3 regions of the Rossellomorea sp. LjRoot5 genome follow, and region 1 is predicted to be linked to each of the others. Evidence: riboswitches for the same ligand, from Rfam matches in the RefSeq annotation. Region 1 holds a riboswitch; each other region holds the start of a gene.
The links. Region 1 has a riboswitch for lysine ahead of ACSQ2E_RS07360 (aspartate kinase). Riboswitches for the same ligand answer to the same signal wherever they lie in the genome.

Region 1 (10,671 bases):
AATTGACGTGTGAATGTCGCCCCTTGGTTGCTCCATTTAGCCGTGTCATTGATGTTGATATTTTGGTAACGTTCCATCAATTCCTGGATCTTTTCATCCGTTTGTTGAAGCTTGTCATTATGACGTACGACCGTTACGTTATCCGTCATCCATTCCCCAAGCTCTTTATGGATGACATAAGCATTCTCAGTGCCATTCAGAGACATAATGTTGTTCCATTTTTCTTCTTCCTGTTTCACATAGCGGTCGAATAATGAAGATGGGACAGATTCTACCGTTTTCTCAAGTCCTTCAATATACTTAATCGCATTAGGACCTGCAACCATACCGCCATAGATAGCGGATAGTAATGAGTTAGCACCTAAGCGGTTACCACCGTGCTGAGAATAATCACATTCACCTGCTGCGAATAAACCAGGGATATTCGTCATTTGATCATAATCGACCCATAGTCCACCCATTGAATAGTGAACGGCAGGGAAGATTTTCATTGGGACTTTACGTGGATCATCGCCCATGAACTTTTCATAGATTTCAATGATTCCGCCAAGCTTGATATCAAGCTCTTTTGAATCTTTATGAGACAGATCGAGGTAAACCATGTTCTCGCCATTGATACCAAGCTTTTGGTTTACGCACACATCAAAGATTTCACGTGTGGCGATATCACGGGGTACAAGGTTACCATATGCAGGATACTTCTCTTCAAGGAAGTACCATGGCTTACCGTCTTTGTATGTCCATACACGTCCACCTTCACCACGCGCCGATTCACTCATAAGACGAAGTTTATCGTCACCAGGAATGGCTGTCGGGTGAATTTGAATGAACTCACCATTTGCATAATACGCACCTTGTTGATAGACGATTGATGCAGCTGAACCCGTATTGATGACAGAGTTTGTAGACTTACCGAAGATGATCCCCGGTCCACCGGAAGCCATGATTACGGCATCTGCTGCAAATGATTTGATCTCCATCGTTTGAAGGTTCTGGGCAACGATCCCTCTTGCGACTCCATCGTCATCAATGACGACTCCAAGGAATTCCCAACCTTCGAACTTGCTTACTAACCCGGCCACTTCATGACGGCGAACCTGCTCGTCCAATGCATATAATAATTGCTGACCAGTCGTTGCACCGGCGAAAGCAGTTCTATGATGCTGCGTGCCACCGAATCGACGGAAATCCAGTAATCCTTCCGGTGTACGATTAAACATGACACCCATACGATCCAGCAAATGAATGATCCCGGGTGCTGCTTCCGTCATTGCCTTAACAGGCGGTTGATTCGCTAAGAAATCCCCACCATAAATGGTATCATCAAAATGCACCCAAGGAGAATCCCCTTCTCCCTTTGTGTTAACGGCTCCATTAATACCGCCTTGCGCGCAAACAGAGTGAGAACGCTTAACGGGTACCAGTGAGAATAAATCGACTTGCGTTCCTTTTTCTGCTGCTTTAATTGTGGCCATCAAGCCGGCTAAACCGCCACCGACAATAATGATTTTGCCTTTACTCATCGTGACTCACTCCTTTTCCTACCATACTTCTAAGAGCACTTACCTATCTATCAGACTCGTATATTTTTTCTGCTTATACGAAGGCAAAGATTGCACGCATACCGACAATCGATAACGCAACAAAAATCCCGATCGTAACATATGTAGCAATTAATTGAGAACGAGGTGTAACCGTAAGTCCCCAGCTAACGCAGAATGACCATAATCCATTTGCAAAGTGGAAAATCGTTGAAAGAACACCTAGCACGTAAAATCCTAACATCAACGGATTGGATAAAATATTTTCCATCATCTGGAAATTCACTTCAGCGCCGAACGCTGCAGCGACCCTTGTTTCCCAAATATGCCATGTTACGAAAATAAATGTGATCACTCCAGATACGCGTTGAAGTAAAAACATCCAGTTACGGAAATAACCAAACCTGCTTGCATTATTCTTGGAAGTGAATGCAATGTAAATTCCGTAAATTGCATGGAAATACAATGGAAGGAAGATGATAAAGATTTCAAGGAAATAACGGAAAGGAAGACTTTCCATAAAATGTGCCGCCTGGTTAAATGATTCTTCCCCACCAGTGGCAAAATGGTTCACGACTAAATGTTGTGTTAAAAATAATCCAACTGGAATAACACCTAGCAATGAATGAAGCCTGCGATAATTAAATTCTCGATTTCCAGCCATGATTTACCCCCCTTAATGATAAAATATGAATTCGTTTTCTAATACCTTTTACTAATGATTAGACAACGATACATATTTTATATTGTAACAATAATGTGACATGTTCATTTTACTCCCAAGGAGTGGAAGCGTCAAGAAAACGTATACATAAATTCGACAATATCGCAAAAATATTTTCAATATATCAACAACGAAAAACATGAGGTTTTGCCTGATTAAATGTTCGAAAATTCTAATAAATAAACAATAAATATTATAGCACCAAAATATCCCAAGGTCATTTTTTCAAGGTATGGGATGATAATTACCTCTTTCATGTATATAATAGTTTTATAGAAAGAGGGGATTTACTTGGAACAGAAAAAAGAAGAAGTACATCAGCCGTCCGTTCCAATCTTCGGATATGAAATGTTACGCGACATCTTGATTCCAGACATATTAGGAAAGCACACACCCGATATCCTGTACTGGGGAGGAAAGCAGCTCTCGAGGAAATTCCCCCTTCAGTCAACGGAAGAAATATCTTCCTTTTTCGAGGAAGCAGGATGGGGCACCCTTACACTTCTGGAACAAAAAAGAAATGAGATGACATTTGAATTGAATGGACCTGTAATCGAACGGCGTCTGTCACTGAAAACGGATGTGAACTTCAAACTGGAAACGGGCTTTATTGCCGAACAAATTCAGCTTCTAAGAAAATGTGTGGCAGAAGCTGCTGACGAATTACATAAACGGAGTCAATCGGTCAAAGTGGTTGTAAGATGGGACGACAAAGACCGGATTGAGTAGTCAATCTCCTAGTAAAGGGTTGCCCTGATCATTCAGGACAACCCTTTTTCATGATGATCTTACAGCGTGACTTCTTCCATCTTCACGGCATCCAGATGAAAGGCCGTATGTAAGACACCTGCCGCCTTTTGCATATTCTCGCCATCCACTACTGTCGACACTTTAATTTCAGAAGTGCTGACCATTTTCACCACAATGTCATTTTGAGCCAGTACTTCAAACATTTCCGCGGCCACACCCGGGTTTGAAATCATCCCCGAACCGACGATGGAAACTTTCGCAAGCCCACTCTCATGCTCGACGTGTGTGAAATTCAACTGCTCTTTATTTCGTTCCAGAACAGCGAGGGTTTCATCGAGATCGTGCTCCTTGATGGAGAAAGATAGATTGGTCGTTTTCTGATCCGTCTGGGTCTGAATGATGATATCTACGTTCAAATGATTTTCGGCCAACGTTGTGAACACAGATGATAGTCCTGTTAAAGCATTTCGCAGTCCAAATACAGTGACGCGTGTAATTTCATTCTCAAAGGCTACCCCTCGTACGATTAAGTTCTGTTCCATGCTTGCTTCCTCCTCAATATACGTTCCTTCCACTCGTTCAATACTGGATCTGACTTCTAAAGGAATTTGATAATTCTTGGCAAACTCCACAGCCCTTGGATGCAGGACCCCCGCCCCGAGGTTTGCAAGTTCGAGCATTTCATCATAGGAAATCGACGGTAACTTCCTTGCTCCTTTTATATAGCGGGGGTCTGTCGTGTAAACCCCGTCTACGTCTGTATAGATGTCACAGCGCTCCGCTTTCAGGGCAGCTGCAATCGCAACGGCCGTTGTATCCGACCCGCCCCTGCCAAGTGTTGTGATTTCACCCGAATTTGTCATGCCCTGGAATCCCGCCACGATGACCACTCTTCCTTTCTGAAGGTGAGTCGTCATTTTATCGGTATGAATATTTGTAATCCTTGCATTGCTGTGGACAGATTCCGTTTCGATGCCAGCCTGCCAGCCCGTGAATGAAATGGCATCATGTCCCGATTGGATAAGGGCCATCGTAAGGAGTGAAATGGTCACCTGTTCCCCGGTTGAGAGCAGCATATCCATTTCTCTTTTGCTCGGTTGGGACGTGATCTCCCTTGCAAGACCAACAAGTGTATCCGTCGTTTTTCCCATGGCAGATACGACGACGACCACATCATTCCCTCTTTCTTTTTCTTCAATGATCCTAGACGCAACATTTTGAATTCTTTCCACAGACCCTACTGAAGTGCCACCGAATTTTTGAATAATAATACTCACGACTTCTCCCTCTTTCTGAGCGTCGCCGCTCTTTTTCATGATGAAGAGTACAATCACAATCATCCTAAACGTTCATAGGACAGGATCTTTATAACAAAATCCTGCGCTGATAATAAAAAAAGCAATGAGAATAATATCTCATTGCTTTATGAACATACAGCAGAACATACAAATAGGTTCATCGGCATTGTGAGATAGCTCTCCAAGATTGAATCATCTTGACAATCCTGCATTTCTTAAACGCAGGACCAGCAGATATAGCATGAGACTATAACCACTTCGGCGATTCTCCCCTTTCCAGGCATGTCGGCGGGGCTCATCCCCCTCTTTACCTGTACTTTTGAAGTTCGCACCTCTATCACCACTTAAAAAGTGATAATGTTATAAATTTTTGTTAAGTATAGCACATAAAAAATTGTGATTCAATGCACAATTTTTAAATAAATTGAATTCATTTATTCAGCTGCTACTTCAACTTCTCCACCAATATCTTTGCCACGGCTTCTGGAATTCCGATTTCTGTAAATTCCTCCACTGTCGCTTCTTTCATCTTTTTCATTGAACCAAAGTGTTTAAGAAGCTGTTTTTTCCGTTTTGGACCGATGCCGTCGATGTCGTCAAGGGTCGACTGGAATGCGCTCTTTCCTCGAAGTTGACGGTGGAAGGTGATGGCGAACCGGTGAACTTCATCCTGGATCCGCTGCAGGAGATAAAATTCCTGGCTGCGCTTTTCGAGGGGGACGATCTGCAACGGGTTTCCGTAAAGCAGTTCCGACGTCTGATGCTTGTCGTCTTTCGCAAGGCCACCGATCGGGATGTCGAGACCCAATTCATTCTCAATCACATCCCTTGCCGCTTCGATCTGACCTTTTCCTCCATCGATGATGATGAGATCCGGTAAAGGAAGTCCGTCTTTCAACACTCTCGTATATCTCCTCCGGACAACCTCCCTCATGGAATCATAATCATCTGGCCCCTTGACGGTTTTAATCTTGTACTTGCGGTATTCGTTCTTGGCAGGTTTCCCGTCCAAGAAGACGATCATCGCCGAAACAGGATCACTTCCTTGAATATTTGAGTTATCAAAGGCTTCAATCCGGAAAGGCGTATAAATGCCCATATGATCCCCCAGGCGCTCAATGGCTTTAATCGTCCGCTCTTCATCTCTCTCGATCAGTGCGAATTTTTCTCCAAGTGCCTGCTTGGCATTTTTCTCTGCAAGCTTCACAAGCTCTTTCTTCTTTCCACGTTTCGGCCGGGTCATTTTTACCTCCAGAAGTTTTTCCGCGAGATCGATGTCAATCGCTTCAGGCAGAAAGATCTCTTTCGGCTTAAAGTGGTTGGATTTGGAGTAGAACTGACCTAAAAACGTGAGAAACTCATCCTCAGGTTCATTATAGAGAGGGAATAATGACACATCCCGCTCAATGAGCTTACCTTGCCGGACGAAGAATACCTGAACACACATCCAGCCCTTATCAACGAAATATCCGAACACATCACGATCCGTGAAATCGGTCATCGTCATTTTCTGCTTTTCCATGGTCGCTTCGATATGAAGAATCTGATCGCGGAATTCCTTCGCTCTTTCAAATTCCAGATTTTCCGAGGCTTCATTCATTTTCACCGTCAGCTGGTTCTTGATTTCCTTGTATCCGCCGTTCAAGAATCGGGTTATTTCATCTGTCATGTCACGGTATGTGTCTTTGCTCACTTCTTTAATACAGGGAGCAAGGCATTGGCCGATATGATAGTAAAGGCAGGCACGGTCGGGAAGATTCGAGCATTTCCGTAAAGGATACAAGCGGTCGAGAAGTTTTTTCGTTTCATTTGCCGCCCCGACATTAGGATAGGGACCGAAATACTTTCCCTTTCCCCGTTGGACCTTTCTTGTGGTAATGAGTCTCGGGTGGCGTTCATTCGTTAACTTAATGAACGGATAGCTTTTATCATCCTTCAACATGACATTGTATTTAGGGTCATACTTTTTGATCAAATTCATTTCGAGGACAAGGGCTTCCAGGTCAGATGACGTCATGATGTACTCGAAATCCTCGATCTCCCCTACCAGCCGCTGGGTTTTCGCATCATGGGAGCCGGTGAAATAGGAACGCACCCGGTTTTTCAATACTTTGGCCTTTCCCACATAGATGATCGTACCCTGCCTGTCTTTCATTAAATAACAGCCCGGTTGGTCGGGAAGCAGCGCTAATTTATTCGTGATATTCTGATTCATCCTTCTTCCTCCTCCCTCTGTTTCTCCCATTTATATAATGTCAGGTCGTGATAGATGGGATCGATGAGCTCACTGGAATGGAAATGCTTCTCGACTTTAACGAATCCATCCACCTGGATCCCCTGTTTTTTAAACCCTTCGACTACTTTATCTGTCAGATAAATATCCCGTTCAGGGTAATACCCTGCGTCAGTGGTAAACACTTCGTACGTTTGTACTTTCTTATGAATAAAAGGGACGTCAAGATACTCGAGTACCCTGGACTCTTCCCATGTATATACGACGAGAGGCTTTCCTTTCCCTTCACTCTCTAAATAATCGGCCATTTGATAGACAGCCGGAACGTCCGATGCATGTTTATATAATAACGTACTTGTATGGTAAACCTGAAGCAGAAGGAATGAGAGGACAAGTTTGAAACCTGCCCGGGAAAGTCGTTGTGAAAGCAGCTTTCCCGCTCCAAGGAACAAAGCGATCCCGATCAAAGGCAAAGCATGACGGGGCTTCATCACATTCTGGGCAAAAAGGGCCCAAAGAAAATAACTTCCCATTAGCATCAGCATCAGGCTTGTCATATAACGATTCCCATGCGAATCCTTCCTTACTGCAGCCAAACCGACCACCATTAGAATGAGAAGGAGCAGGGATTCACCTACACCCCCAACCCAAATCGTGTTGACAAAGATCAGTTTCACGATTCTGTCCAAGAGGCTTAGACCTGAGGCGCGGATCGTTCCCCCCCATTCTTGAAAATGTCCGTTCGTGAAGGAGAGGCCCAATCGGAGGAAGCTTTCATATCCCCCTTCTGACATGCTGATGCCCGCTACCCAGAGGAGCTGGAACAGGATTGCAATGAGGAGGTAAACGAAGGTATCCAGAAATGTTACCATGCCTTCCTTCCACTTTCTGTACAGGACCATCAGGATCCCGATTCCAAAGACCAGATAGGATAATCTGATTCCAAGAAGCAGGCTGAATAGGAACAGGGGAAGGATGAGAAATCCGTTATGAGTTCTCTCATTGGCGAAAACCAAACTCCATATGTACCACCACATCACCCCGACTGCCGCTCCCTCGGACATCGGCTGATTCACCATCAGGACTGTGAAGCTGCTCGTATAAACGATCGCCGCTGCCATCCCTGCATAAGCCGGTCGCACGATTCGTTTCATCAACAGAAAAAGAGGGATGATCGCACTTCCATATAGGATGATATTAAATAGGGTCAGGGCTTGGACGGGATCTCCCACCATCAGATGAAGGACCTTGCCTCCCAAGATGAAATAAGGATATCCTGGGAAATGGGGCTGCATCTGATACATATCAAAATGCAGGACACCCAGTGCAAAATCCACCATATCCCAAGTAGCCGCGTAGGATGGGATCCACATCACCTGAAGAACAAAAATAGCCATCACAGCAAATGCCCCTGCCACATTCGGCCAACTCATAAACTCCCCACTCTTCACTCTCAACGACTTCACCCTCATACTTTGTTAGACTCTCAACCATTAAAAAAAGCACCAAACATACATTCCTTTAAAGAGTGTACACCTTTCGAAAAGGGTGTTCAATCTTTAAGGGTAATGAGGTTTGGCACTGATACAATTTATTTAGCTTGTGGACTCAAATCCTTCACTCCGCCTTTGACCTCTTCCTTTGCTTTCACCGACTCCCGCTTCGGTGCAGTCAGGAAGTAAATCGCTACGAAATAGCCGATATACGAAATCACTTCTTCGATGGACGGCATGGAAGAATATCCGAACAACGCTTTAAGGAAAATGCCTACATCACCGGATAACAACGGGGCAGTTCCCGTATCACGCAAGTAATGGGCGTAATCGATCGGATGCTCAGGCAGTAACCAGGTCAGGTCGTAAAGATGTGGAATCACACTGCCGATCAACCCTATATCCTGCATCATGGAAATCGCCTGTACAAGAAGTCCTGCAGATATGAGGATAATGAATGCACCGGTCACTTTAAAGAAGCTCTTTAATGAAATTCTCATTGTGCCTTTAAAGAAGAAGTAAGCTACGACACAACCGATGACGACTCCCGTAATCGCTCCCCAGCCCTGCATGGCCGCTCCGATATCCCCACCTGTGATGGCGGCGAAAAAGAATACGGTTTCCACACCTTCGCGGAGCACAACGAGGAACGAGTGGATCACCATCCCGACGATATTACCTGTCGAAATAAAATGCTTCATTTTCCCTTCCATGTTTCCTTTAAGATCACGGCTGTGCTTCGCCATCCAAAAGACCATCTGGGTAAGAAGGACGGAGGAGACCAGCATGATGCCGATCTTCAGGTACATCTCGCTTCCCATGGCGGCAAATCCCGTAAAGACGACCTGAAAGAGCATCGCTACGCCTACACTGGCTATTATCGCTAATCCTGCACCCAGCCAGACAAACTTTGTAAACCGGCCATGATTCGTTTTCTTCAGATAGGTAGTGATGATCCCGATGATCAGTAACGCTTCCAGGACTTCACGAAAGGTGATCAGTAAAGCTTGTAATTCCACATTAGTTCCCCCTTACTTGCTTAAAGACTATTTCTATAGTGACCTTATTTACGTTTTCTGACGGCATACACAATCGCTGCAGCAAGAACCCCCACGATAATGATGATGGGTAACCAGTTCTTCAGGTTGGAAATATCCGTCCACTCCTGTTTCCCGCTTGATTCCTCAGTGGCACTTTCAGAAAAATGTCCGACTTCAAGACTTTTAATGTCGAATTCTTTTTGCAGCGAATCCACTATGACTGTTTTACTTTCTTTAAAAGCGTCCTGATCGGATTCCTTTGTTCCGACTCCGAACAACCCCGGGTTCCCGAGGGATGAGAGCGCTTGATCGAATTCAGTCCTGATCTTTTGATCCAATTCAGGGTTTTCCCCTTCTACTTTCGGGGATAACGTTTTATATGTAGCAAATCCTTTTGCGAGTAATCGCTTACTCGTATCATATTCCGAGAAGTTTTTATCAATGCTTTCAAGTCTTCTGGCAATATTGAGGACAAGGAGTTCATCCAGGTTTTCAATTGCCTCTTTCTTTTCTTTGTTATCAAGGTTCTGAAGGATGATCTTCGAAGGTTCTTCACCCATATGCTGATCCACTTCTTCTCGAACCGTTTCATAAATCTTTTTGGACTCTGAATAATTCGGAGGGTCTTCATCAAGCTTGATCATGATTTCTTTATATGCTTCTGCTATTTTCTCCTCACTCGGGTCGCCGTATGAATAGGCGGATGCCTGTGAAGACAGCATGATACTTCCTAATAAAAACAGTAGTACGGTGGTTATGAACGATTTTTTCATGTATGATTCCCTCCTATTTTCAATGATAATGATTATCATTCGTATTGTCAATAAAAAATAAGTACTCAAGCATAGGAGCCGGAGTACTTATTTTTTGTTAAAGATGAGGTTTTATGTTGTTATTTTGCAAAATGGTTCGTTCCTTCATCTGAAGGGATGTAATGAGCCTGCTCTTCCACATATACCTTCTCCACCGGTTTTTTCATCTCTTGTATAATGGCGGGAAGAACAGAAGACATATAGGCTTTGAACTTAATGAAGGACCGGCCCGTCGTTCTCACATAATACAAAATCGGGATTTCCTTCACCCGAAATCCTTTACGGATAAGGTTCAAGGTTAACACTTGAGCATAATTGTAATCATGTATGATTTCTGCATGTTCCATGGCCTGTCTCGAGAACGCCCTCATACCGGACTGCCCATCGTAGATCCACTTTCTGAGAAGGACGCATTGAAGAAGGGTAAAACAATAGTTGCCCAACCGGCGGTGAAGCTTCATCCCATTGATGGTACCCAAGAATCTAGACCCCATGGTATAATCTGCTTCCCCTTTAAAAATCGGCTGCAATAGTTCGGGTATTTGTTCTGGCGGGTACTCTCCATCCGCATCAATCATGACCCCGATGTGAGCATGGAGGTCAAAGGAAGCACGCAGTCCTTCTCTCACCGCGGCACCCAGGCCCCGATTATTCTCAAATGTTATGATGTGATCGGCACCAGACCTTTTAGCCACTTCAACCGTTCGATCCGTTGACCCGTCATTGATGACCAATACTTCCACATCTACGGAAGGATGGAAGGAGCGGGGCACCCGCTTA
Region 2 (10,671 bases), 2.0 Mb from region 1:
CCATGGTTATGGGTCCTTTGGGAGCATATGTAATCAAGAAGTTTGACGGATTGATCGAAGGAAAGATCAGAGCAGGGTTTGAAATGCTCGTGAATAACTTCTCAGCGGGTATCCTGGGAGGAATCCTGGCGATTCTGGCATTCTTAGGTGTCGGACCTGCCGTAGATGCCTTCACAAGTCTACTTGTTGAAGGTGTGGATTGGCTCGTAGCAGCTGGACTGCTTCCGTTAACAAGTATCCTGATCGAACCGGCGAAGATTTTATTTTTAAATAATGCCATTAACCACGGTGTCCTGTCACCAATTGGTTTGGAGCAGGTTCAACAGGGTGGAAAATCGATTCTATTCCTATTGGAAGCAAACCCGGGACCAGGTCTTGGTGTTCTTTTAGCCTTTATGTTCTTTGGAAAAGGAACAGCGAAGCAATCGGCGCCGGGAGCAGGAATCATTCACTTCTTTGGTGGGATTCATGAAATCTACTTCCCGTACGTATTAATGAAGCCGATGCTGTTCATATCCGTCATCCTTGGTGGAATGAGCGGAGTATTTACTCTTGTTTTATTAGGTGGAGGACTGGTATCACCAGCGTCACCTGGTAGTATCATCGCGATTACCGCGGTTACACCTCCTGAAGGAATGGCGTATCTGGCTAACTTTGCAGCGGTCCTTGTTGCAACAGTTGTGTCCTTCATCGTGTCTGCCATCGTCTTGAAATCAAGCAAAGCGACAGACGAAGATATTGAAGGCGCTACAAAGAAAATGCAGGAAATGAAAGGCAAGAAGAGTTCCGTTGCCGGACATGTGAGCAATGGGACAATGCCTGAAGAAGTGAACAAAATCGTCTTTGCCTGCGATGCAGGGATGGGATCAAGTGCCATGGGTGCTTCCCTCCTGCGTAAGAAAGTGAAGGCAGCAAATCTGGATGTCAGCGTCACGAACACCTCCATCAGTAATCTTCCATCAGATGCACAAGTGGTCATCACACAGGAAGAATTGACGCCTCGTGCGAAAAATAAACTTCCGAATGCGTATCATATCTCAGTGGATAACTTCTTATCCAGCCCTGAGTATGACAAGCTGATCGCGAGTCTTCAGGACGGGATCACGAATGAACAGGCAGAGGTTGTCGAAGAGGCAGAGGAAGAAGCGGTGAACGCCGAACCGAATGCAGATCACGATGATGATCTACTGCTTGAAGAGAACATCTTCATGAATCAGTCATTTTCCACAAAAGAAGAAGCGATCCGTTTCGCTGGAGAAGCTCTTGTTAAAGCAGGATATGTGGAAGAAAGCTATGTAGATGCTATGATTGATAGAGAAGGAATCACATCTACGTATATGGGTAATAATGTATCGATTCCACACGGTACGGAAGACGCGAAGAAAGCCGTCATCAAATCAGGATTCACCGTCGTTCAAGTTCCAGACGGCGTCGACTTCAACGGAGAGAAGGCGAAGATGATCTTCGGTATCGCCGGTAAAGACGGTACACATCTTGAAATCCTGTCTGGCATCGCCGTTGTCTGCTCAGAGCAGGAAAACGTCGACCAGATGGTTCGGGCGAAGTCAGCCAAGGAACTGAAAGACATCATCAACAGCAACTAGAGTAATCATTCAGAAAGGCGGGATCCCTGCCTTTCTGTTCTCATTTCTTTTGGAAAAAAGCTCATGATAGGGAAAGAGGGGGAAGGATGTTTATTACATCAAGGGAAAAATCCATTATAGAATTGATTGTAAAAACATCTGGGAAACATACCGTTTACTCTCTTTCTGCGTTTTTGAATGTGAGCGGGAGAACCGTACAGCGAAATTTGAAATCAATCGAAAGCATTTTAAAACAGTTTCATTTGGAATTAAAGAGGACGGCTAATGAAGGTCTGTTCATCGATGGGAAGAATGAGCATATCTATCGTTTAATACAAAATCTTGCGGATGTGCATCCGACCGACGAAACCCCTGAGGAACGAAAGCTTAATCTCCTGATCATCCTTCTGCACGAAGGCCCTTCTTTTAAAAAACAGGTCCTGGCACGTCAGCTCGGAATCAGCGTGACGACCTTGTCTTCTTATCTGGATGAGCTTGCCGATTGGCTACAAAAATATGGGATCACCCTGACGAGGAAACGAGGGGTTGGGGTGGAGCTTGTGGCAGAAGAAGCCGACAAGCGTCATGCCCTGGCAAGTTTTTTCCTCGTCCATTTTTATGAAGACATTATCGAGGCTCTTTATGGGATGCAACAGGGTCTTCACCTTGATGAACCTGTTCTCGGCTATTTCAAACCGGACTATTTACTTGCCGTTGACAAAGTAGTGAATCATCATTTGGCAGACGAGCAGATCACGTTAACGGACAGCGATTACATCGGTCTTGTCGTGCATATCTGCCTGACCGTCCAGCGAACCGAAGAAGACTTCGGATTACAGCAAAGGGAACCATCTGAAGAAGAGGCACTGGGTGAGTTCCAGTTGATGGACATGATATGCCGGGAACTGAAACAGCGGCTATCCGTTTCAATCAACCATCTGGACGTCCAATTCTTGACGGTCATTTTGAAAGGATCAAAGGTGCAGGATCCAGAAGTCGTTTACTATGACAGCATCCTCCTTGGGCATCTCATCAAAAATGTCATCAAGGATGTGTCTGAAGACCTCCACGTGGATCTGTCCGATGATTTTTCCCTGTTTCAGGGACTCCTTGCCCATATGGGACCGTCCATCTTCCGGTTGCAGCAGGAGCTTGATCTTTTTAATCCTCTGACGGATGAAATCAGGAAGAAGTATCCGGTCTTATTTTTAGCGGTGAAAAAGAGTCTGGAAATGGAGTTTAAGGATATCTCGTTTCCTGATGATGAGGTGGCGTTCATCGTCCTTCATTTCGGATCCGCCATGCTGATGAATGAAGAAAAGGTCAATATTCAAGCCGTAGTCGTATGTCCGACAGGAATCGGGACGTCCAAGATGCTCGCCAGCCGCATCCAGCGGGAACTGAGCATGATCAATAAGGTTGAAATTCTTTCGATAAAAGATTTCCAGACAGCGAATCTTGAGGAGTACGACATTGTCATTTCTACAGTCAGGCTTCCCTTTACTGAAGTGGAGTACATTCTGGTGAGTCCACTATTGAGTGAGAAGGACATCGGATTCATACAAAGCTACCTGCAGAATAACGTCGAGAAGCTGACGAGGAAAAAATATTTGAAACCATCACCGAAGTCTGATGGGAAAGCCGAAGTGAGAATGCTCCTTCAGGAGATTAAAGACGTCCATTCCAGCATGGAAGCCATTCTTACCAATTTTCGCGTGTACAGAAAGCAGTCGACGGGAAATCATGTGAGGATCCTTAGTGAAATGGTCGACCAGGTGAACCGGGACGGACTTCTTCAACAGCCTCGAGCGGTCCTGGACCAACTGATGGAAAGGGAGAAGAAAGGCGGACTAGGTATCCCGAACACGAATATGGGGCTTTTCCATTGCCGGGATGACAACGTAAATAAACTGATCTTCCAGGTGGCCCATCTGGATGAACCTTGCAAGATCAAGGGGATGGATGGTGCGGAGATGGAGATGAAGAGCCTCCTCCTGATGCTTGCCCCGGAAGTATTGAGCAGGCGGGAACAGGAAATCCTCAGCCTGATCTCTACAAGCTTAATCGAAGATCATAGATCGATGATGATTTATTCGTCCACGAATGAAGCGATCATCCTGAAGAAACTGGAAGAAATCTTTCTGGACTACTTACAAACTAATTTGATAAAGGAATGATGATGTTGAAACAAGCCGTACATTTTGGAGCAGGAAACATAGGCAGAGGGTTTATCGGAGCATTGTTTTCCCAATCAGGTTACCACGTGACCTTTGTCGATATTGCGGAACAAGTAATCAATAAACTGAATGAAGAAGGACGCTATGAGGTGAAACTCGCAACCGAGTCGATGGAAACGGAAACGATCGAGAATGTGTCCGGCCTGAACAATCTTCATCAGGAAGAGGATGTGATCGACACGATCGGCCGCTCCACTTACTTGACGACGGCCATCGGACCGAACATCCTGCCACGGATCGCTCCACTGATCGCAAAAGGGATCGCTAAGCGAGTGGCTTCTTCAGAAGAACCGTTATACGTGATCGCATGTGAAAACCAGATCGGTGCAACGGATATTTTGAAAAAGCATATTTTAGAAAATCTTGATGAAGAAACGGTTGCAAAGCTTGAAGGCAAAGTCTACTTCTTCAATTCAGCGGTGGACCGCATTGTACCGATGCAGGATCAAGGTTCTTTGGACGTCCTCGTTGAACCATACTATGAGTGGGTGGTTGAAACGACGGAAGAAATCCCGCCTGTTGTAGGAATGACGATTGTTGAAGATCTTGCACCATTCATCGAGCGGAAGCTGTTTACGGTGAACACGGGACATGCTGTCATTGCTTACCTTGGATATCTGAAAGGGAAATCTACCATTGATCAGACATTAGCCGATGACGAAATCGCTGTACAAGTGAAGGAGACGTTGAAAGAAACAGGCGCCTATCTTGTGAAGCAATATGGTCTCGATGAAAACGACCACCTTGCTTATATTGATAAAAACATCGAACGCTTCAAAAATGCCTACTTGAATGATGACGTCACCCGTGTGGGACGCGCGCCGATCAGGAAGCTTGGTCCCGATGACCGCTTGATCCGTCCGACCACCGAAGCCCAAAAAGCGGGATTGTCTTATTCGTATCTCGCCAAAGCGATTGCAGCAGCGTTACTGTTCGACAATCCTGAAGACGAACAAGCCATGGAAATCCAGAGCATGATCAACGAGCACGGCCCTGCTCATGTCTTGAAAGAAGTGAGCGGACTGGATGCGAATAGTGAAATCGTGAAGGAAGTATTGGTTCAGTATGAAGCATTGAAGAAATAAATTGATGGACTGTCGGATGGGATCCGGCAGTCTTTTTTGTTCTTTTTAGAAGGTTATATTTTCAGACCATGTATTTGGTAAATAAAAAATGATGAGGAAGACGTTTACGACAATGGTAGTAAAAAACTAAACCTTAAAGTTGATTGGAGCGGAAGGTGCTCGACTCCTGGGCTCTACTCACGCCCCGCGGAAAGCGAGCACCTGGAGTGGAAATCAACCACTACTCGTTTTATTATAAAGGTTTCCATACGTGTCCTTTCTGTGACACCCTCCAACCCACTCCAATCCTACACCTGAGTCACCCACATTATTTTTCAGGGGAAAAAGAAAAAATAAAGATAGAATTCCCCTCATCCCGGGTGTAAAATATAGTAAAATACACTCTCATACTTTGACATCCAGGAGGAAACAACCGAATAAAATATACAGTTATGCCTATTGTTGCTATCACTTTTTCGAGTCTGGAAGATTTAAAGAATGCTTCCACTAATATAAGAATTCAGAATGTTAAAAATACGATAAGAGGTTGATGAAAGTTGGCAATGAATACGACTGAAATAGCTGTAAAGGAACAAACGATTTTTCACCACACCGGGAATAAGATCAAGACGGAAGACCGGGATATCCAGATCATCGCGAAAATGGAGGAGCCCCTGATCGTCGTGCTTGGCAATGTACTGAGTCATGAAGAATGTGATGAACTCATCCAATTGTCAAAAGACCGTGTCGAACGCTCAAAAATCGGGAATACAAGGACAGTCGATGGACTGAGAACAAGCAGTTCTGTATTTTTAGAAGAAAGTCATGACGTCGTGACACGAGTTGAAAAGCGAGTCTCTCAGATTATGAATATACCCGTTGAGCACGGGGAGGGTCTTCAAATCCTGAACTATAAACCGGGTCAGGAATACAAGGCCCACTTCGATTTCTTTTCGGCATCGGCAAGGCCGGTGAAGAACCCGAGGATCAGTACCCTCGTTATGTATTTGAACGACGTAGAGGAAGGCGGGGAAACTTACTTCCCGAAGCTGAATCTCTCTGTTTCTCCACAAAAGGGAATGGCGGTTTACTTCGAATATTTTTATGATAATCAAGAATTGAACGACTTGACGCTCCATGGCGGCGCACCGGTTGTCATCGGGGATAAATGGGCTGCGACCCAGTGGATGAGAAGGCAAGCTTTTAAGTAATGGAAAGGAGGAGTAACCCAAGGGTGGGATGCTCCTCCTTTTTAGAACATTCAAAAACCAATTGACATCCATTTCAAGAGAATGATATAGTTATTCCAATAAAAATATACAGTCACTCTCTGATAATAGAGGCGCGAGAATGATGAGTACCTTCTTTGAGAATAATGGATTCCGGGATAAGTTGGGAAAGGCAGATCGCCGAAGCAGAAAATAGCCAATTCTATTTTTTGTTGGGCCAGCATTGAAGAAATGCTGGACTGTCACAATGCAAAAGTTGTGGAGCACTATTGAAGAGATGTTAATACATAGTCTTCATCTTGTTTCCGTAAACTTTGATGAAAAACCGTATGAGCATCTGCTTCATACGGTTTTTTGTGTTTTTTTTAGAGAGTCTAAAGGAGTTTAGGATATGAGTACAGTTGATGTGAATGTTCAAGGAGATTTAATGATCGGTGGGCTGGGTACAGGTGAATTGGTGGAAAGATATGGCACCCCCCTGATGGTTTATGATAAAGGGAAGATCCGTGGGAATGCGAAATTGTTCCGGGATGCATTCAATGAAAGTGGTCTGAAATATCAGGTGGCATATGCGAGTAAGGCATTTCTTTGTAAAGAAATGGTGCGCTTGGCGGAACAGGAAAACCTATCGTTGGATGTCGTCTCTGGCGGGGAATTGTATACGGCACTTGAAGCTGGATTCCCGGCGGCACGCATTCATTTTCACGGGAACAACAAGTCCGAAGAGGAGCTTTTAATGGCTCTTGAAGCTGAAATCGGCTGCTTTGTCGTCGATAGTTTCCTTGAACTTGAACTGCTGCATGACCTGGCAAAAGAGCGGGAGCAGGAGGTGCAGATCCTCATCAGGGTCACACCGGGCGTGGAAGCCCATACCCATGAATACATCACGACGGGCCAGGAAGATTCGAAATTCGGATTCAGCATTTCAAACGGACAGGCGGCCACGGCGATTCAGCTTGCGATTAGAAAGCCATACTTCTCATTGCTCGGTCTCCATTCCCATATCGGATCCCAGATCTTTGAACAGGAAGGCTTCGATCAGGCGATCCTGGTACTGTCTGATTTCATGCAGCGGATACGGATTGATTTGGACGTCACGATGCCGGTGTTGAATATCGGTGGAGGTTTTGGTGTCCGGTACACGGAAGAAGACCAGCCTTTGCCGATTCCGACCTATGTCAAAGGAATAACGGATAGTGTGAAGAACTATTTTGCCAAAAATGAATACCCACTCCCGGAAGTATGGGTGGAGCCTGGTCGAAGCATGGTGGCAGAAGCGGGTACGACGTTATACAAAGTGGGTTCGAAGAAAATCATCCCGGAAGTGCGTACGTATGTGGCGATTGACGGAGGGATGACGGATAATATAAGACCGGCTCTGTATCAGGCGAAGTATCATGCAGTACTTGCCAACCGTCCAAATGAGGAATGTACGGAACGTGTGAGCATTGCGGGGAAATGTTGCGAATCTGGTGACATGCTCATCTGGGACCTGATGCTGCCGCCGACGAATTACGGTGATATCCTGGCTGTCTTCAGTACGGGGGCATACGGGTATTCTATGGCGAGTAACTATAACCGGATACCGAGACCTGCTGTTGTGTTTGTGGATAACGGGGTATCCCGGGTCGTGATCGAACGGGAGACGTATGCGGATCTTGTAAGGAAAGATCGGTAGGGAAGAGAGAGGTGGAGTCCAAAAGGGTTTCCACCTTTTTTTATGGGATTTTTTGGGTGACTATGGTAATATAAAGGAAACTTTATCCAATGAATTCGGAGGATCAATCTATGAATCTCAAATCGATCGGTTCCATGGTGATGAAATTTGTCTTCGTTCTGTTCGGGATCGTCCTCCTGACGGCACTCATCGGTTTGTTCAATGATGGCGTGGACCTCAGCCTGCAACAATATATGCTCAACATTGTGGAGATTTCAACATCCCTCGTCCATTCTGAGTCGATGACCATCACGAATGAATCGAACAACTCGTATCCGATGTTCCCGGCATTCTGGGAGCCGTATTTCTATTCTGTTTCAATCTTTTTGTCTGCCTTTCTTTTATCCGTCCTTATGGGCATCTTCCTTGCGTACTTCACACATTTGCTGCCCTCCCGTTGGTCAAAGTTCATCCTTAGAGTGACAAATCTTCTCGAGTCCACACCTGATATCTTCATCTTGATTGTCATTCAATACAGCGTCATCCTCATTTTGAAAGAGACGGGTGTGCTGCTGTTCCCTATTGTCGGCTCTCAGGAAAAGGTGTATCTCGTTCCGGTTGTGACCCTGTCCATCTTGCCGACAATCATGTTGTTCCGGATCATCTATCTACTGGTCAATGATGAATACGGGAAGACGTATGTTGATCTGATCAGAAGCAGGGGGATGTCCAAGCACTCGATTTTCTTCATCCATGTCCTGCGGAATATCGCGTTCAGCTTATTGAATCATTCCAAATCTATCATTCTTTTTCTCTTATCTTCCTTAATCGTGTTTGAAAGATTATTTAATATTTATGGCATCACACACTTCATCCTGTCATTCTCTCAAATGGATGTGATCTGTTTCAGTCTGATCATGTTTTATCTGCCTGCTTTTGTCCTGCTCATCCTCATCAGGCTCATCGTTGATCGGAAAACCGGGCAGAAGGTGGTGATATGATGTTGAAAAAACTGATGAAGAATCGGTCATTTATAATGGGGTTTATTTTTCTGTTCGGTATGTTTGCCGCAAGTCTTGTTTACTATGTTGGCTGGGGGGATGAGGTGCCGAAGCTGGATCTTGTGAAAAATGAAGAGGGGGATTTTCTCAGCCCTCCATACTCCCCGATAGAGTCTCCACCACTTGGCACCGACAATTTTAACCGGAATATCTTCTCTCTTATCATTGTTGGGGCGAAATATACAATAGGGGCAGCGCTCTTGATCACGCTATGCAGGGTATTGCCTTCCGTTTTGATGGGGTTGGTACTACATTTCTACTTGAAACCAATCAGGAGAATCATTGATAACATTGTGGATGCCGCAAACTATTTTCCGCCGACGTTATTATCTTTTTTATTATTGAATTGGATGTTGCTGGATGGGCCGTTACATCATCCTGAGGGATTCCCTTATGATTTTACGGATAAAACGATTTTTTACCTGATCATTCTTATCGTGATTTCACTTCCGAGTCTGACACTGCTATTTACGAATGAATATGACCGGATCATGAGTCAAGAGTTTATAGATAGTGCGAAAGTGCTGGGGGCAACGAAGCGTCATTACATCAGAAATCATATTCGCCCCTTTATTCTTCCGCAGATTCTTCTCGTGTCGATCCGGGAATTTATGATCATCATGCTGTTGATTGCACATCTTGGGGTTTTGAACATTTATATCGGGGGATCGTCACTTAAGGTAGACCTTTTTGACAATCCGTTCCTGGCTTCCATTTCTCATGAATGGTCGGGTCTCCTCGGCGGCTGGTGGCAATTCCTGTGGACGACCTATCCGTGGATTTCTTTCATCCCCGTCGTTTTCTTTACCTTGACGATCCTGTCGGCAAAGCTGATGCTGATCGGGGCGACGCAAGTGGTGGAAACCCTGGTGGAATCTTCAACAGATAAAGGTTCGGCTGAAGAAATCCAAAACCGATGCCTAAAAGACAAAGAAATGTTCCAACTTGTGAAAGAGACGAAGTGAGAGGCTATATCTATTGGTCCGTGAAATTATTAAGGCTTATGAATTGAGACAGATTGTAGGGAAGAAGATGCCTTAATCAAGGCATCTTCTTCAATTTCAATCAAACTATTTGGGTTATCACTTTTAGAGAGGGACGGACCTATGATTTTCATGAGAAACCCAAGGGGGACGGGCCTTCATTTGCAAAAATGAAGGTCCGTCCCTCTGTGCCTTCCTCGCATTTTCCGTTAAGATAAGGCATCCATTACATATTTCTTCGTGGCAGCCTGATAAAATCCAGCCTGGACCGTCAAGACGGATACAATCATGGCATTAAGGACTTTGGTTAGGTTTTCTTCTGCAATCCCGTCAAGCGTCCCTAGCATCGTTCGGCACTCTTCCTTGATGAATTCGTCAATATGTTCGTTGACTGACCCATCTGCCGTTTTGATGGACGGGAGGGATTGGTGGTGGATCTGATCGAAGACAGATGCATAGGCAAGATAAAGATCCGTAGGGTTAATGATGTCATCGGTGCGGTCTTCGATATTATTGAATACAAGGGTCAGGATCTTACGGATGGATTCAAAATCCAATGTCGCTTTGAGATCTTCGACGATGAACAGCATGGCAGCCTGTTCCGTAGTGTATTTTTTACCGAGTTGCGGGGAACCAATCAACCCTTTTACATCCCGCTTCACCCAGTTCTGGACGGTGCTTTGGGGGAAATTGGTGAATTCGATCAAATTTCCAAGGGACACGATTTCATTGAGGGAAAAACCGATTTCACCTTTGGTGGGTTTAAGGATTTTTCGAATGATGGGTGGACGCTCGCTTTCCTGGACCAGATCCGACCAAACTCCCCCAATCACCTCATGTGGAGTCCTGCTCGCAGT
Region 3 (10,671 bases), 680 kb from region 1:
TGTCCGGTCGTAAGTCGCACGGGCACGAACTCTTGGAGTCAGGCGGCGGACGGTTTCGACATTGTAGTTCATGATGTCAGGCTTGGCATCCATCAATGTCTTGATATTTTCGAATACCCCACCCATATCAGAAGGCAGCACTTCGATGGATGTAAACGGGCTCTTACGACGGATAGCACGGACGGTTTCAGCAAAGACTTGTGAACCGCCGTCTTTCAGGTCATCACGCGCAACCGCTGTAATGACGACGTGTTTCAAGTTCATTAATTGTACGGAATCCGCAACACGTTCAGGCTCTTTCAAGTCTAATTCAGTCGGAAGTCCTGTTTTAACGGCACAGAAACGGCAGGCACGTGTACAAATGTCACCCAGGATCATGAACGTGGCCGTACGTCTCGTTCCCCAGCACTCATGAATATTAGGACAACGGGCCTCTTCACAAACTGTATGAAGATTGTTTTCACGCATCATTTTTTTCAGACCCATATAATTATCGTTCGTATTCAGCTTAATCTTAAGCCAATCCGGTTTACGAATGTGTTCATCTTTCTTACTCATACCCCTCATCTCCAATCCTAAATAATTCTGACTTAGGCAAAGAGTGAAACGTTGTCTCGTTCATCCTATGTAAAAAAAGCCATCATCAATATACTTCTTTTGTCACTTTATCATACTAAAAAAGTGAAAACAAGCATGTGATGTCCTATTACCATTTATTGATGATTATGAATCCCCCGGAACGATACAAACTACATATAGGCCCCTAAAAATGGAGGGATGATTTTGTACAAACGATTGATCTTCTGCATCGTATTTTTCTTAGCGATCAGTCCGTTTAAGAGCTATGCAGCAGAAAAGCTTACGGATGAACAAATTTACACGAAACGAATGGAATTATTTCAAAAAAGCGAGGCTTTGACGCATATCCCCTGGTACTACCTGGCTGCCATCGATCAGTATGAACGCAGTCTCCGGTTTGCCCGTAAAGACAGGGATAAACCATCCTCTTTCATCTCGATTTATGTAGAGCCTGAAAAGTGGGTCGGTCCTTTGAACCCCCACCCCGAAGATGACAATCCTGAAACGATCGCGCTTTTCAATGGAATCGGTCGGGACGGGGAGCATGACGGGAAAGCTAGCCTGAAAAGTGATGAAGATATCCTTGCCGCTCTAACCGACTTCATACTCCGTTATGGCATTGATCACGACAACTTCAAGCTTGCCCTCTGGGATTATTACAAGCGGGATAAAACCGTCAGTATCATAATGGGAAATGCCAAAATATATAAACAGTACGGAACGATTCATCTCAATCAAAAAGCCTTTCCGCTTCCCCTGAGATTTAACTATAGTTACCGGAACACATGGGGAGATGCCCGTGGATGGGGTGGAAGACGGATCCATGAAGGGACGGACCTCTTCGCTGATTATGGTGTACCGGTGAGAGCAACATCTTACGGCATCATCGAGATGAAAGGCTGGAATCGTTATGGAGGCTGGCGCATCGGGATACGTGACATCAATAATACGTATCATTATTTTGCCCATTTGAGTGGTTTTGCCAAAGATCTTCATGTCGGACAAGTGGTTGAGCCGGGCATGGTGATTGGCGGTGTCGGAAGCTCAGGATATGGACCTCCGGGAACGTCAGGGAAATTCCCGCCGCATTTGCATTATGGAATGTATAAGGATAATGGCCTTACTGAATGGTCCTTTGATCCCTACCCCCATCTTAGAATGTGGGAACGCCAGGACAGGATCAAAAGCAAGAAACATTAAAAAAGCAGACAATGGACATTCCATCGTCTGCTTCTTTCTCTATACCTGCTTTTTTGATTTGGAAACAGCGTTCATGATACTAGCTGCTAATCCACCCCAGATGATGACCATTCCGACTATCATCATTGTAATTGCGCTACCAGTCATGTTAGCTTACCCCCTTATAGCTATCGGCTTCTGTCTTGGCATGCCAGCGTTTAAATCCGAAGGCCACTCCTACAATGATGGCAAAGGCAGCTACGAACCATCCACTGTACAGAATGAAAGCATCTGAATATCCTTCGTAGTTACCAGTTTCCGTTTCAAACTCTTTTAGTAAATTCATTTTGAATAATCCGAACATCATCCATCCAAGCACGATCGGTGTGATAACGCCGAGACATACTTTCCACCAGGCACCAAGCTGGATATCCGAAATTCCATTCGCATGGGATTGGAATCCTCCCAGCTTGCGCAGGAACCAGGCGATCACGACTACTTCCACTAATCCGACAAACGCCACTCCGAATTGGTTGATGAAGTAATCCGCTACATCTAGGAATAACAGTCCACCCTGTGTGGCAAAAAGAATGGAAACGATAGCTGAAAGTCCACCACCGAAAAGTACGGCTTTGTTACGGGAAATCCCGAACTTCTCAGATACGGCTGCTACATAGGTTTCCGAAATGGAAATCAACGAAGACAGACCGGCCAGTACAAGTGAAACAAAGAATAAGAAACCAAATACTTCGTTGAATGCCGGGAATTCGTTAATGATCTGCGGGAAGACAACAAACGCCAGACCCACACCGCCGCTTACTACATCCTGCACTGCCACACCTTGTGATTGGGCCATGAAACCAAGTGCCGCAAACACCCCGATACCTGCCAATAATTCAAAGCCGGAGTTACTGAACCCTGTAATGAACGCATTGTTCGTAATATCCGATTTCTTTGGCAAATAACTTGAGTACGTAATCATGATGGCAAAGGCAATGGATAAGCTGAAGAAAATCTGTCCATATGCCGCCACCCACACACCCGGATCGGCAATTTTACTGAAGTCAGGCTTGAAGAACGCATCCAGACCATCCATCGCGCCGGGTAAAGTTAAAGCGCGAACAACGATAATTAAGAATAAGATAACAAGTGCTGGAATAAAGATTTTATTCGCTACTTCGATTCCTTTCTTTACACCTTTGAAAAGAATACCCAGTGTAACGGCCCATACAATTACAAGCGGGATGAATACCCCAGGAACCACACTTCCCGTCTGACCCGCGTCCACGGTCAATTTTAAATAATCATTGAACAGGAATGACTCTGTATCCTTCCCCCAGCCTAAATTGAAAGAAAATACACTGTACGACATCGCCCATGCGATAATGACGGCATAATAGGTAGAGATGACGAATGCAATTAAGACCTGCCACCATCCAAGCCATTCTGTTTTCTTATTAAGACGGAAATAAGATAACGGTGCTGAACCACGGTACTTATGACCAATTGTAAATTCAAGTACTAATAATGGAATACCTGCTGTTAGAAGAGCGAATAAATAAGGAATAAAGAAAGCTCCCCCACCATTTTCATACGCCACTGCCGGAAAACGCCAAATGTTCCCCAGTCCGATTGCTGAACCGACAGCTGCCAGAATAAATCCTGCCCGTGTCCCAAATTGTGCACGTTTCTCCATGCTGTTCCCCCCTAGTTCTTTCCAACTACCCCCATGAGGTATTTGAAATTTTTATATTTTCAGATTATTTATAATCTAAAGACAGTATAGCTAGTTCCAGGCCAATTGTCAAAGCTTTATTTTAGTGATTTATTGAGAAATTCACCAAATTTCTACAGTACTATTTCACTATAAGAATTTTGTCGAATTTTGGAGAACAGGAGACGATAGGATCAGGAGGAGAACTCTATGTGAATCCATAAAAAAACCAGAAGCCTACATGGCTCCTGGTTTTTATGAATTACTCTGCAGATGCAGGCTTTGCTTTTTCACCGAACAAAAAGGAAAAGGCCAAGATCAAAATGATGACTACGGCGAGACCAAGAATGGTGCTGCCGGTGAACCCCAATACAAGGTAACCGATGGCTGCAACAACCGCACCGATTACGGCATATGGAAGCTGTGTGAGCACGTGATCGATATGGTTGCTTCCCGCTCCTGTGGAAGAAAGGATCGTTGTATCAGAAATAGGTGAGCAGTGATCACCCAATACAGATCCCGCCAGTACCGCTGCCATGGCAGGCAGTAAGATGCTCACGTCTGAAGCTGCAGCAATTTCACCTGCGATCGGCAGTAATATACCAAACGATCCCCATGATGTTCCTGTTGAGAATGCCATGATGCCGGCAACCAGGAATAAGATGACCGGAAGTGCCTGCATCGGCAGATTCGATTGTTCAACGAGGCCAGCAAGATACGTACCCGTCTGCAGCTGATCGATGAGTGTCACGATCGTCCATGCAAATATCAGGATGTAAACAGCCGGCAGCATCGACTTGATACCTTCCACTACAGCTGTCCCGATCGCACCCGCTTCGATTCCTTTCAAGCTGACTTGGCGAAGGAAGAAAATCAGGGAAATAAGAAGTCCGAATAATCCACCATACAATAAGGATTTGGTTACATCCGTATTTTCAAAGATCGGCAGCAGGTCAAAGGATCCCACCGCTTGATATCCAGTCCACAGCATCATGGAAACAGTCCCGATGACAAGGGCAACGATCGGCCAGACAAGATCGCCTACCGAGCCTTTTGAGCTGACTGGGAGATCATTTTTCAATTCGCCGGGAATCTCTTTGCCTGGATCATAAAGATCTCCCGTTTCAAGGGCCCGTACTTCATGCTCTTTCATTTTTCCAAAATCGAGTCCCTTATAGGCAACCATGACGACAAGCAGTACTGCTGCCCATACATATAGGTTCATTGGAATCATTTGAATGAACGCTGAGAATGCCGTGTACTCCGTGATATTATGTGTTGCAAGAATGGAGCCGATGATCCCGATAATATACGCTCCCCAGCTTGAAATCGGGGATACGACACAGATCGGAGCCGATGTTGAATCAATGATATAGGCTAATTTAGCACGTGAGATTCTATGACGATCCGTGATGGGTCTTGAAACCTGTCCGACAGCAAGGGCATTAAAATAGTCGTCAATAAAAATGATGATACCCAGTACCGCAGCTAGAAGCTGTGCGCCCTGTCGTGTCTTCACACGTTTCATCGCCCATTCACCGAATGCGCGGCTCCCGCCGGAAATATTCACAAATGCCGTGATGATACCAAGAATGAGTAAGAAGAAAATGATGTAGACATTCCAGGTGTTAAGTCCGCCATCTGCGACAAAGATGCCTTTAAAGGCGTCCCACATAAAGCTGAATGTTTTGGTAATTGAGAAATCTGCCAACAGAAAGGCAGACGCAACGATTCCTACTCCCAATGAAAGTAGAACCCGTCTTGTAAGGATAACCATAAGAATGGCTAAAAGGGGTGGTAATAATGAGTAAATCGTGTTTTCCATAGTGTCCTCCTCCTATTTGATAGGGGGGGAACCATCGTAGCATGATAGAGGATAATAAAAAAAGGCAACGATAGAGAAGCTATCATTACCTTAGTAAGTAATTTAAGTGCTCCATCACGATCTGTAGCTCCCCATTATAGAGATTCCCTATAATGACAGTGTTATCCTTCTTCAAGATAACCCCAGCAAATACACATTTGACATGTATAATTACTTCGGCAAAAGTTCCCTTTCATCTGTTCTCACAGTTGTCATTCTCAAACAGCTTACTCTTGAACTCTGCGCCTCTACCCCATCGGACTGATGATGTGGTGTGTTATAAAATTTTCTTTATTAATATACCAAACTATCATTCTTTTGACAACTTTTTTTCCTGACTAATTTGTGGGAAATTCGATGGAAGGACTCGATTCCCCTCCACCATTGTTATAAAATTGCGGTACATCCAGATGAACGGTCCCCATCGCAACCAGGATATCCTGCTTAATTGTTTCGGTTTTCGTTGCAAACGGGATGATGATCTGCACATTCACTTCAAGCTCCACAAATACCTTCACAACCGCATTATTGATCCCGAACTGCTCAACCGTCGTTTTCACATCGGAACGTACATCACCGATGGAATGAAAGCGGATCGGGATTTTCGGCCCCAGGTTCCCGAGCAATACGTTGTTCGTTGCCTGCCCCAATGGAACAGAATAGGTAATGCCCTTCGATGTTTTCGACTTCCCTTCATCAAGCTCCACTTCAGTGAGAAATTCTAGATTTTCAATATTCCCCGCTTCTGCTTCCTGAAGATTCTGCTGCACAAGATTCGTAATTTCTGCCTGGACCCTGTTGATCGTCTGTGTATTATATTTAAATGAAACGATATCTCCTTCTGAATTCTTCACTTCTTCTGTTATATCTGAAATATCCAGTACGTCGGCAATCTTCTTATTGATCGCTTTGTTTATCACCAGGGTACCGATCCTGCTTGTTTGTGTTTCGGCATACGCAAGGAGAGTCGGCTTCAACCCTTTGTTAATGATCCACAATCCGAATCCCGTTGAGATCATAAAGAATAGAAACGTAATGATCATGACATGTCGAAAAGGCAGCGGACCTCCTCTTCGGGGTTTGTAGGTTTTGAACTTTGACAAAAAAATCCCCCCTTACAAGCTATTTGTATGCATTGTAAGGAGGGTTTAGCGCAAAAAATTATTTAATCTTAAGAGATTGCGGTTCATAATCCGGATCAAAGCCTGTGATCACCTTGTCTAATTCCTTGCTTAAATCGAGTGGATAAGGAGAGTCTAACTCCTGACCATCTTCTTCGATGATTCGTACCACAGGGCGGTCTGTGACGCCCCTGTTTTGATCGGTCACAATTGCTTTCCGTCCATCATTCAGTTCCACGATCATACCATTCGGATACATCGCAACCGATGAGCGGAAGGCTTCAATCACATTTGAATCGAACAATGTTCCCGATCCCGCATACAAGACCTCCAATGCCTGATGAGGAAGCATGGCTTTCCTGTACACCCGGTTTGACGTCATGGCGTCAAATACATCGGCCACAGCGATGATCTTTGCGAACGGATGAATATCTTCACCCTTGATCCCCCGCGGGTAACCCGAGCCATCGAGCCTCTCATGATGCTGATAGGCACAGTGTGCGATGATCAGGGAAACTGAATGAAGCTGTCTCAGAATGTCAAAGCCATGTTCAGAGTGTTTCTTGATTTCCGAGAATTCGTCTTCCGTAAGTTTCCCGGGCTTTAACAGGATCTCTTCAGGCACGAGCATCTTACCGATATCATGGAGGATCGCCCCAACCCCGAGCTGCTCCAGCTGCTTCTGTGAAAGCTTAAGTTCAAGACCGATGGAAAGTGTATATAACGTAACATTAAAAGAGTGATGAAATATATAGGAGTCGTATGTAAACACATCTGTCAAAATCGTCAGAAGATCATTATTCGCCTTTACCTCGGACAGGACGACATCAATCACCTGCTTTAATTGAGAGGCACTATCTTCAATCACAAGGAGACTTGGCTTCTCTTTGGAGGTGCTTAATTGATTGAAGGCCATCTCGATATTCTGAACCGCCTCTTGTCTCACTTTACTCGAAACGGTCCCCTTCACATGGATTCCACTTGAAAGAGAGTCTTCAATATAAACATACTGAATACTAAGCTCCTGCAATCTGTGGATCATGCGTTCTGTAATGGGAACATTATCATGAATCAACGCTTGACCTCTCATATTATATACCGTTGTAGCTAGAACCATGCCGGGTTTCAAAGCCCTTGTTGATATAAGCCTCATAGAATTCTCCTATGTAATTATTTCATTTTTCGACAAAATTTCCTAGTATCTCCATTATAAAGGATAAAAAGGAGCTTGCAAGGTGTATTTGTTTATATATTCATGAAAGAATATCGAAGGGTTCAGATGAATTTTATGAAGGTGTCGCGTGCCGGCTGAAGAGGATTTTTGTTACCTTATTTTGTTAATTGACGCAATTACTTTACTATCGATTTTGACGCAATAATTCTTAAAATGACGCAATCACTCCCTCAAAAATAAAGACCAGCCACTCAATAATGAGTACTGGTCATTCTCATGTCTATATCATTTTCAACAGCGCGTCCTTTCCGGCCATTCCCGTGTGGATGCCGAGATTCGCTGCTTCGTAGGTAACGGACTCCAGCGGCGCATCGAGGAGCTGATCGATGGTTTTCACACCAACCGCTCTTCCAGCGATGATCCCCCTGTCCTTTAATTTTTCATTGAGCAGCGCAACATCAAGTGCCCCACACATTATATATCCTTTTTCACTCGTCACGACGAGGAGATTGGTTTTCGGAAGTGCAACAGAAATCGCTGTAAAGGTATGTCCCCCAATGGTAATCGGAGATACATTCATCATGTTTCATCGCTCCCTTCACTCATATGTATGTCATGAGTGTGGAAACGGTGAGACATTTACTGTTTCAATTTCCATTCGAGGACATCCCGTAAAAATTCCGGCATAAAGTACTTCTTCTCGAGCCTCTGTAGGTCCGGAAAGAAGTGGCCGAATGTAAACATATCCGGCAGGGCCAGCTTGTATATCTTCCCGGACTCGATCGGACCGTTTCCGATGAAGATGTCATGGTCTTCAAAGTAGATATTCGAATACACGAACCTTCCCATCACTTTCCCTCTGAAACCAAGTCCTTTCACTTCAAGATGCGGCCAGTCCTCATTAAGAGTCTGCTTAATGATTTCCTTCAGCTCGGCTCCCTTCACTCGGATCATGCAGGGGTTGATCGGGTGGGGAAGGATGCGATGCAAATCCTGCTTTGTCACCATTCCTTCGTCAAGTCCCTCTATGAGAAGACCCGCATTTAGGAAACCGCAATCAGCTCCACACCACTCCATTAGTGCATCACAAAGCACTTCAGGAAGCGGGGACGCCTGAAACCAGTCAACCGGGAAAGCGTTTGTCAGGCAGGTCACTTCCTGCTTTAATAACTCCTCCCCTTTCCGGATCCATTGATCTCTTTCCTCCGCTTCCTTCACAACAGCCGGAAGTTCCCCCTGCTCATATAGTCGTGCCTTCTTTTCCATGACCTGCTTGGTGGCTGTATCCACCTCGATTGTGATATGACCGACATAATGACCATATTTTCCTGCAGCACCGAGCATGGTGCCATTCACCTCTTTCCCCTGAGGCAAGACATGGTGAGTATGGGCACCAAGGATAACGTCTATTTCAGGGAATTGTTCCCCGATCATCTCATCATCCCTTATCCCCAGATGGGAAAGGAGTATGATCATATCGACGCTTTGGCGAACCTCCTGAACCAACTTCTTCAGTTCAGCCAAAGGGGAGGTAATGTTCCAGCCGAGAGCTTTATAAAATGGTTTGAAATAGGCCGTTAAACCTAGGACGCCAATCCTCATACCACTGCCGGTCTCATATATCCGGTAAGTCTCCACCCATCCTGGACGCCGTGAGGAACGATCGAACAGGTTTCCTACAATCACATCAAACCGGGCACTGTCATACAGACTGTTTAAATCATCATAATCCAATGTGATCCCTTCATTGTTTCCGATTGTTACAGCGTCGAACCCGGCTTCATTTAATAACTTGACGTTCCCTTTTCCTAACGTCGCTTCTGTCAATGGATGCCAGCGGTCCACATGATCACCGATATCAAATAGATACACAGACTCTCCGTCATTCACATGCTTCTGTTTTCTCCGTTTTAAAAAATCCCTTATTCTTGGCCAGTTCTCAAAGTGACTGTGAAGATCGTTCGTATGATAAATATGAATGGTTTCTCCCATAAATCGTTCACTCCTATTGGAGGAATGTTATCCTGTCATTCCTTGATAAATCAATCGAATACCAATTAAAATCAAAATAATCCTCAAAACGCTCACCAATACTTTGGACTCGAGCTTCGTATTGATATATGCCCCGGCCTTTGCCCCGATCCAGGCTCCCGGAATCAGAGCCAGCGCATACAGCCATTTGACATTCCCGAACAACACATGTGTTCCCGAGCTCACCAATGCCGAAAGGAAAATCATAAACATCGATGTTGCAACAGCCACATGGGGCGGGAAAAGAAAAATCAGAATCATGGCAGGGACCATGAGAGAGCCGCCGCCAATGCCGAACAACCCCGATGTAAACCCCACAACAAAGGCGATCAATACTCCAAGTGCCGGAGGATATCCATACCGGAAGGTTTCTCCACTTGGATCGGTAAATTCCCTCTGAAAAGATGCATCCCTGAATTTTTCTATAGGCTTTAATTTATTCCTGATCATCAGAATAAGGGCCACCACTATCATGAAAATGCCGAAATAAAGATTAAAGCTTTCCATATTCAACCCCTTGTTCACCCAGGCTCCAAGTATCGACCCGGGTCCGCTCCCAACAAAGAAGATCAATCCGCTTTTATAATCGACGGTTTTATGCTTTAAATATGCAAGGGTGGAAGATAACCCTGTAAATATCATGATGACCAGTGAAGTACCCACAGCGGTCTGCGGGTTCATCCCTTCTACCAGGCTTGTATATGTACCAAAATAAATCAGGGCCGGTACAATGATCACACCACCGCCTAAACCGACCAGTGATCCTATCGCACCTGCCAAAAGCCCAATTGATAGAAGAACAATCCATTCCATCTGCCTTTCATCTCCTGTCGGCTAAAATAAATCCAGCTGCTTCGGGGCAAGTCCTTCATACTCAAGCCCCAATAATTCAATCAATTCTTTCGCATTATCAGCCGCGTCTCCACCTGAATTATTGTTAAAAAGGATATAAAGATCCTTAGAGCTTTCGTGCAAATGATGGAGATGGGGGATCCATTCCTCGAGCTCA

Region 2: linked by a shared signal. The riboswitch ahead of lysA (diaminopimelate decarboxylase) and the one ahead of ACSQ2E_RS07360 (aspartate kinase) in region 1 are both predicted to bind lysine.
Region 3: linked by a shared signal. The riboswitch ahead of ACSQ2E_RS03740 (Na+/H+ antiporter NhaC family protein) and the one ahead of ACSQ2E_RS07360 (aspartate kinase) in region 1 are both predicted to bind lysine.

What each region holds. Positions count from the first base shown of each region.
Region 1 covers NZ_CAXUQN020000001.1:1,438,720-1,449,390, reverse strand. The annotation lists gene sdhA (succinate dehydrogenase flavoprotein subunit) at 1-1,523, opposite strand, end outside; gene ACSQ2E_RS07370 (succinate dehydrogenase cytochrome b558 subunit) at 1,597-2,205, opposite strand; gene ACSQ2E_RS07365 (YslB family protein) at 2,557-2,994, shown strand; gene ACSQ2E_RS07360 (aspartate kinase) at 3,054-4,292, opposite strand; lysine riboswitch at 4,480-4,658, opposite strand; gene uvrC (excinuclease ABC subunit UvrC) at 4,759-6,528, opposite strand; gene ACSQ2E_RS07350 (hypothetical protein) at 6,525-8,003, opposite strand; gene ACSQ2E_RS07345 (FTR1 family iron permease) at 8,138-9,058, opposite strand; gene ACSQ2E_RS07340 (hypothetical protein) at 9,103-9,852, opposite strand; gene ACSQ2E_RS07335 (glycosyltransferase family 2 protein) at 9,972-10,671, opposite strand, start outside.
Region 2 covers NZ_CAXUQN020000001.1:3,431,090-3,441,760, reverse strand. The annotation lists gene ACSQ2E_RS17530 (PTS mannitol transporter subunit IICBA) at 1-1,604, shown strand, start outside; gene ACSQ2E_RS17525 (BglG family transcription antiterminator) at 1,691-3,760, shown strand; gene ACSQ2E_RS17520 (mannitol-1-phosphate 5-dehydrogenase) at 3,766-4,905, shown strand; gene ACSQ2E_RS17515 (2OG-Fe(II) oxygenase) at 5,448-6,095, shown strand; lysine riboswitch at 6,214-6,390, shown strand; gene lysA (diaminopimelate decarboxylase) at 6,505-7,791, shown strand; gene ACSQ2E_RS17505 (ABC transporter permease subunit) at 7,902-8,771, shown strand; gene ACSQ2E_RS17500 (ABC transporter permease subunit) at 8,768-9,796, shown strand; gene ACSQ2E_RS17495 (DUF1836 domain-containing protein) at 10,024-10,671, opposite strand, start outside.
Region 3 covers NZ_CAXUQN020000001.1:756,993-767,663, reverse strand. The annotation lists gene lipA (lipoyl synthase) at 1-558, opposite strand, end outside; gene ACSQ2E_RS03755 (M23 family metallopeptidase) at 778-1,779, shown strand; gene ACSQ2E_RS03750 (methionine/alanine import family NSS transporter small subunit) at 1,819-1,926, opposite strand; gene ACSQ2E_RS03745 (sodium-dependent transporter) at 1,928-3,454, opposite strand; gene ACSQ2E_RS03740 (Na+/H+ antiporter NhaC family protein) at 3,735-5,297, opposite strand; lysine riboswitch at 5,414-5,595, opposite strand; gene yunB (sporulation protein YunB) at 5,675-6,439, opposite strand; gene ACSQ2E_RS03730 (HD-GYP domain-containing protein) at 6,498-7,610, opposite strand; gene ACSQ2E_RS03725 (YunC family protein) at 7,912-8,214, opposite strand; gene ACSQ2E_RS03720 (bifunctional metallophosphatase/5'-nucleotidase) at 8,271-9,623, opposite strand; gene ACSQ2E_RS03715 (sulfite exporter TauE/SafE family protein) at 9,651-10,475, opposite strand; gene ACSQ2E_RS03710 (DUF72 domain-containing protein) at 10,497-10,671, opposite strand, start outside.